2 linked regions of the Aureimonas sp. SA4125 genome follow. The protein of the gene in region 2 interacts with the protein of the main gene of each other region in a pairwise test. Links are inferred from orthologs where the notes say so. Each region holds a gene or a part of one and is shown on either strand. Other genes may lie near its edges. The genes, in order: Sa4125_RS15770 and gltA.

Region 1 (3,120 bases), 920 kb from region 2 along the record:
AGACCTGCCATGCCGACGCCGGCGGCGGCTGCGGCTGTGACGCTGCCTGTCACGCAGAGCGCGCCGAGACAGAAGACCGTCACCCCGGCCACGGCCCCTGTCACGCTGAACGTTCCCTCCTCGCGGGCCTCGGCGAAGCTGAAGCCGGCAAAAATGCCGGCGTAGACGACAAGTCCGGCTGCCAGTACCAGAGGGCTCGACAGCGACTGGCTCAATGCCGCCACGACAGCGCCGAGGAGGCTTGCGAGGGCATAGGTCCTGATGCCGGCGGTTCTCGAGCCCGCAGCGGCGTCCCTCTCGCGCCAGCCGCGCTCAATGCCGACGATCAGGCCGATGGCGGCGGCCGTCCCGAAACGAAGGATGAGTTCCTGATCCGGAATCACGGATTGTCCCCGGCAAGGCTCATGCCCCGGTGATCTCGGCGCGGCAGTCGGCGGAGACGCAGGCCGGGCCGTTCCCGATCGATGCGGACGAGCCGGCCTTGCCGCCTGTGGCTTTCCGCCCCATCATCGTCGCCGTCATCCGCCATCATCCCCGGGGTGAACACCGTCACGGCGGCGGCGGCGCGAGCGCGTCGTCGTTTGCCGCAGCGCGAATTGACGTGATCGCATCGCCGCGTGAACTGGCGGACCATCGCACTGTATCGGGATCCGGCGATTGATCGAGATCAAGTGTCCGGGCAGCCCATCGCGGTAGGGATAAGGGGCAGGCAGCGGGGAAATGCGGATGGATTATCGACGGCTTTTCCTGATCGGGCTCCTGTGCCTGATGGCGAACGAGGCCAGCGCCTCGGACGCCGCGCTGCTCGCCCGCGGACGGCACCTGGTGGAGGCCAATTGCGCGGCCTGCCATTCCATCGAGACGCAAGGCGCCAGTTCGCATCCCGAAGCCCCGCCATTCCGCAGCCTGTCGGATCGCTATCCCGTCTCCGACCTGCAGGAAGCCCTGGTGGAGGGGATCATGACGGGCCATCCGGACATGCCGCAGTTCATCGCGACATCCGAGCAGGCGTCGGCCATTATCGCCTATATCGAGAGCCTGGATCGTTGAGCCTAGAGATCTGACGGCAAGGCAACTGACCCGGCGGCCGCGTCGTCTCGATCAGGCTCGAGAGGCCTGCGATGGCGGCATGCTGGGTGACGCCGAGCGGTGATTTCCGGGGAAGAACGCCAGAGGTTAGGATCTGGCCGGCCCGGCCGGCTGGTCGTCGCGCCCGGCCGGCGGTGCGAAGACCTGAAGCGCTTCCTTGTGGATACGGAAATGCGCCGGGGTCACTGTCGACAGATCACCATCGGTGTTGACGTCGTGCTCTCGTCGGGTCGTCAGCGACAGGTTGGTGGACCTGAACGTGCGGACCTTCTTCCAACGACCCTGCGTGCCCTGTCGCAGAGCCGGGACAAGCGCCAGCAGTTCCCACCAGTGCTCGACCTCGAGGCTGTAGATGTCGAGCATGCCATCGTCGGGTTCGGCATCGGCCGAAACCGCCATGCCGCCGCCGTAGAAGCGACCGTTGCCGACGGCAATCTGAACCGTTCTCACACGCTCCACGATGCCGTCATGATCGATGTCGACCGAGAAGGGACGGCTCTGGCGCAGGAGGTTGAAAGCGGCAATGGCGTAGCCGAGCTTGCCCCAGCGCTTTTTTGCCTCCGAGGTCAGATGCTTGGCGAGCTTTGCCGAAAAGCCGATGCTGGCCACGTTGAAGAAGAGCCGGCCGTTCACGTCGCCGAGATCGAGGGTGCGCCGATGGCCGGCGATGATGATCTTCGCCCCCTCGTCCGCCACCGGTGGGATGCCGAGCGTCCGCGCGAGGTCGTTCGCCGTGCCGAGCGGCAGGATGCCGAGCGGCAGCTGCGCCTCCACCAGTGCCGAGGCGGCCGCATTCAACGTGCCGTCCCCGCCGCCCAGGATGACGAGGTCGACCGCCGCCGCATGCTCGGCGATGATCTCGGAAAAAGGCCGGTCGCCGGCATCCGGCTCGATGAGCTCGACGCCCCCCCGACGGAGGATGTCGAGCGTCGTCGAGATCGGCGATCCGCCGCTTCTGGCCTTGGTGTTGAGGAGCAGGAGCGCCCGTCTGGAGGTTTCCCGGCCGCGCTCGCTCATTCAGCCATCCTGTCCTGCCGCCACCGCTGCAGCGGCTCCCAAGGCGGAGGTATGCGCTGGAGCTGGAAACACAAGGCGCGGCGGCGCATCATTTCACAGCCGGCGAAGGACGCGCGCTTGTTTAACGCTTCGCTCTGGCCGGGATGTCTCAATGCGTGTCGTCGGCGGATTCTTCGGCAGGGCCTTCTTCGTCGGTCGCGTCGGGGTCGAGAAGGCGGGTGGCGCCCCAGCGGTCGAGCACCGCGTTGATGGCGTCAAGGACGAAGAAGCGGGCGGCGTCACGGCCATAGCCTTCCCCCAACAGGACGTCGTAATCGGTATGGACGTGCCGGATGTGGGCAACGGCCGCGAGCCACAGCGCCGTGCTCGGGGGGAGACTGCGCATGTGGCGCGCCCGCGCCGCCTCGCGGATCGCCTCCGCGTCGAGATAGGGCGCTCCGGGGATGGTCAGCGTCAGCGCGCGGGCAATCGCCTTCTGCCGATCGGTCGCCATTAAGCGTCTTCGCCTCCCGGAGAACCGCCGAAGAAGGGCCCGGCGGGCGGAATGTCGGCGGTCTCGAAGAACGGCTTGAGGTCGACGACGGCAGTGGCGTCGAGGACGTCGATGCCGTCGATGTCGATCCGGCCTTCCGCCGAATCGATCGCGAGGATGCGCACGAGGTGAAGTCCGATCGGGTTCGGCCGGACCGGCGAGCGCAGCGCAAAGGTCCCGCGTGGCTGGCTGGCATGGCGCGGCATCTGGAGTGCGAGGTCGCGGCGCGCCTGGCCGAGCCAGGTCAGGACATGCAGAAACTGGCCGGCGGCAAGCCCCGCGAGCGCTGGGCGGAAAGGCGCCGCGATGAGAATGGCGGCAGGACGGGCGCGCAACCGCGCTTCACGCATGTTCTTCGGGCAATCTTCACGGCGCGACCAGGGCGAAGCAATCTGGCCGATGAAGGCCAATTGCGCGTCGGCGAGGGTCGCCGGATCGATGGCGAGGGTCTGTTCGCCGGGGCGAATCGTGTCGGACTTTTC
Region 2 (3,219 bases):
CGGACAGCCCCGTCATCACGATGAGCTTGTCGCGGGGAATGTCGATGTCGACATTCTTGAGATTATGCTCGCGCGCGCCGCGAATGGAGATCGTCTTCAGTTCGGGCATCGACTGTCGCTTGATTTTGAGGAGGGTGCGATCCGGCGAAATTGCGGAACGCCCAGCGTTAGATAAAAATTCGCGCGGGGATGTCGAGATGCGCACCCGTGGGAATCATTCGGCGGACACACGCCCCGTTGACTAATCCGGAACATAATACGAACATTGCGCAAGGGAAAGCCTCGCCGCGACGTCGCCTGTGGAAACCGGGTCATGGCTGCGCCTGTGGAAACAGCGCCGTCAGGCAGGCGGGACGGCAACGGGTGCTTTAAGGTGCGCCCGGAATGCCGGCGATGCGGCGAGCAATGGAAGGAACAAACGACATGGCAGGCAGCGTCAACAAGGTGATCCTCGTCGGCAATCTCGGCGCCGACCCGGAAGTGCGGCGCCTCAACTCGGGCGATGCCGTCGTCAACATGCGCATCGCGACGTCGGAATCCTGGCGCGACAAGTCCTCGGGCGAGCGCAAGGAGAAGACCGAGTGGCACAACGTCGTGATCTTCAACGAGAACCTCGTGAAGGTCGCGGAGCAGTATCTGAAAAAGGGCTCGACCGTCTACATCGAGGGCCAGCTCCAGACGCGCTCCTGGGAAGACCAGTCGGGCCAGAAGAAATACGCGACCGAGGTCGTGCTGCAGCGTTTTCGCGGCGAATTGCAGATGCTCGGCGGACGTGGCGACAGCTCCGGCGGCGGCGACAACGAGCGCGGTGGCTCCAGCAGTCGGGGCGGTGGCGGCGGCTATGATCGCGGCCCGAGCGACGATCGTGGCGGCGGCGGGGGTGGTTACGACCGTGGCGGTGGCGGTGGCGGATCGTCCCGCGACCTCGATGACGAGATTCCGTTCTAAATTGACATCACGCCTGCATGGCGACGTTCAGTCCTGCCGGGGCGGCCAACTGGTCGCTCCGGCATTTTCATAGGCGGTAGCGGCACCGAAGCGCCCTTGTCATTCAAACGAAGACGGGCGCCGAAGCGCCCGTCTGGCAGAAACGTGCGCGGCAGGCCTAGGCGCGGTCGCCGACGGCCACGTAGTCGCGAAGCGCCGCGCCGGTATAGAGCTGGCGGGGGCGGCCGATGCGCTGGTGCGGGTCCTCGATCATTTCCTTCCACTGCGCGATCCAGCCGACGGTGCGGGCGACGGCGAACAGGACGGTGAACATCGTCGTCGGGAATCCCAGCGCCTTCAGCGTGATGCCGGAATAGAAGTCGACGTTCGGGTAGAGCTTCTTTTCGATGAAGTAGGGGTCGGTCAGCGCGATGCGCTCCAGCTCCATCGCCACTTCCAGCGTCGGATCATCCTTGATGCCGAGCTCGTCCAGCACCTCGTGGCAGGTCTTCTGCATGATCGTGGCGCGCGGGTCGTAGTTCTTGTAGACGCGATGGCCGAAACCCATCAGGCGGAAGGGGTCGTTCTTGTCCTTGGCGCGGGCGATGTATTCGGGGATGCGGTCGACCGTGCCGATTTCCATCAGCATGTTCAGCGCCGCCTCGTTGGCGCCCCCATGCGCCGGTCCCCAGAGACAGGCGATGCCGGCGGCGACGCAGGCAAACGGGTTGGCGCCGGACGAACCGGCAAGGCGCACCGTCGAGGTCGACGCGTTCTGCTCGTGGTCGGCGTGGAGGATGAAGATCCGGTCCATGGCGCGGGCGAGGACGGGATTGATTTTGTAGGGCTCGCAGGGGACCGCGAAGCACATGTGCAGGAAGTTCTCGGCGTAGGACAGGTCGTTGCGCGGGTAAACGAAGGGCTGGCCGATATGGTACTTGTAGGCCATGGCCGCGAGCGTCGGGGTTTTCGCGACCATGCGGATCGAGGCGACCATGCGCTGGTGCGGATCGGCGATGTCGGTCGAGTCGTGGTAGAAGGCCGAGAGCGCGCCGACCGAGCCGACCATGACGGCCATCGGATGGGCGTCGCGGCGGAAGCCGGAGTAGAAGCGCGACATCTGCTCGTGCACCATGGTGTGCCGTGTGACGCGGTAGACGAAGTCGGACATCTCGCGCTCGGTCGGCAATTCGCCGTAGAGCAGGAGATAGCAGGTCTCGAGGAAATCGCCCCTCTCGGCCAGCTGATCGATGGGATAACCGCGGTGCAGCAGAACGCCTTCGTCACCGTCGATATAGGTGATCTTCGACTCGCAGGACGCGGTCGAGGAGAAACCGGGGTCGTAGGTGAAAGTGCCGGTCTGTTTGTAGAGGGTCGCAATGTCGACGACATCCGGGCCCATCGTGCCGCTTCGGATTTCGCAGGTTGCCGTCTTGTCTCCCAGTGCGATCGTCGCCGAGTGGTCCGTCATGCGTATCCCCTTCCTTGAAAGACGCGAGCGCCGAGGCTTTCGCAGCGCACACCTCGATGGAACCTGCCTACTCCAATCCCGGAAAGGGGACAAGTTGCGTAGCAGGTGAACATATTGCGCCGCACTGCGATCCAATCTGCTGAATTGCCAGTCAGATCGATTGATCCTTCAGCCGCGCCAGCGCTTCGTCGCGGCCGAGCACGGCGAGCACGTCGAAGACGCCCGGTGACGTGGTGCGCCCTGTCAGCGCGGCACGCAGCGGCTGCGCGGCCTTGCCGAGCTTCAGGCCTTTCTCCTCGGCATAGGCGCGTACGGCGTCCTCGAGCGGAATCGCGCTCCAGTCGCTGACCGCCGCAAGCATCGGCGCGAGATCCCTGACGATGGCGCGGCCGCCTTCGGCGAGGATCGCCTCGGCCTTGTCCTCCATCGCCAGCGGGCGCGCGGCGAAGAGATAGGATGTCGAATCAGTCAGTTCGACGAGGGTTTTCGCGCGCTCCTTCAATCCCGCCATGGCGGCCGACAGGAGAGCAATTGTCTCTGCGTCGGGCTTCTGCTTCAGGATATCGCCATTCGGCAGATGGTCGCGCTCGGTCATCAGGAGGTCGACGAGATCGGCGTCGGGCGCGGCGCGGAGATAGTGCCCGTTCAGCGCGTTCAGCTTGGCGAAGTCGAAGCGCGCGGCGCCCTTGTTGACGTCCGTGATGTCGAACCAGGCGATCATGTTCCCGATCGACATGATTTCCTCGTCGCCATGGCTCCAGCCGAGACGGGCGAGATAGTTGAGGAGCGCCTCGGGCAGGTAGCCGAGCCCGCGATAGGCA

Evidence for each region.
Region 1: the proteins of gltA (region 2) and Sa4125_RS15770 interact in binary tests that used the Escherichia coli proteins (3 or more experiments, as listed by UniProt). The link is inferred for Aureimonas sp. SA4125 from one-to-one orthologs.

The regions. Positions count from the first base shown.
Region 1 is NZ_AP025032.1:3,329,412-3,332,531, reverse strand. The notes cover bases 142-2,941. They hold Sa4125_RS15770 (lipid kinase), read right to left. Parts: upstream 2,107-2,941; coding sequence 1,177-2,106; downstream 142-1,176. Other genes in these bases: Sa4125_RS15760 (SAM-dependent methyltransferase), read right to left, coding at 2,599-2,941; Sa4125_RS15765 (DUF2293 domain-containing protein), read right to left, coding at 2,255-2,599; Sa4125_RS15775 (cytochrome c), read left to right, coding at 727-1,050; Sa4125_RS15780 (hypothetical protein), read left to right, coding at 413-661; Sa4125_RS15785 (DUF4010 domain-containing protein), read right to left, coding at 142-383. In the rest of the region: more of Sa4125_RS15785, read right to left, coding at 1-141; more of Sa4125_RS15760, read right to left, coding at 2,942-3,120. UniProt on the Escherichia coli protein: In vitro phosphorylates phosphatidylglycerol but not diacylglycerol; the in vivo substrate is unknown.
Region 2 is NZ_AP025032.1:2,409,276-2,412,494, reverse strand. What follows is about bases 253-3,151. They hold gltA (citrate synthase), read right to left. Parts: upstream 2,399-3,151; coding sequence 1,106-2,398; downstream 253-1,105. Other genes in these bases: gltX (glutamate--tRNA ligase), read right to left, coding at 2,550-3,151; ssb (single-stranded DNA-binding protein), read left to right, coding at 424-948. In the rest of the region: excinuclease ABC subunit UvrA, read right to left, coding at 1-109; more of gltX, read right to left, coding at 3,152-3,219.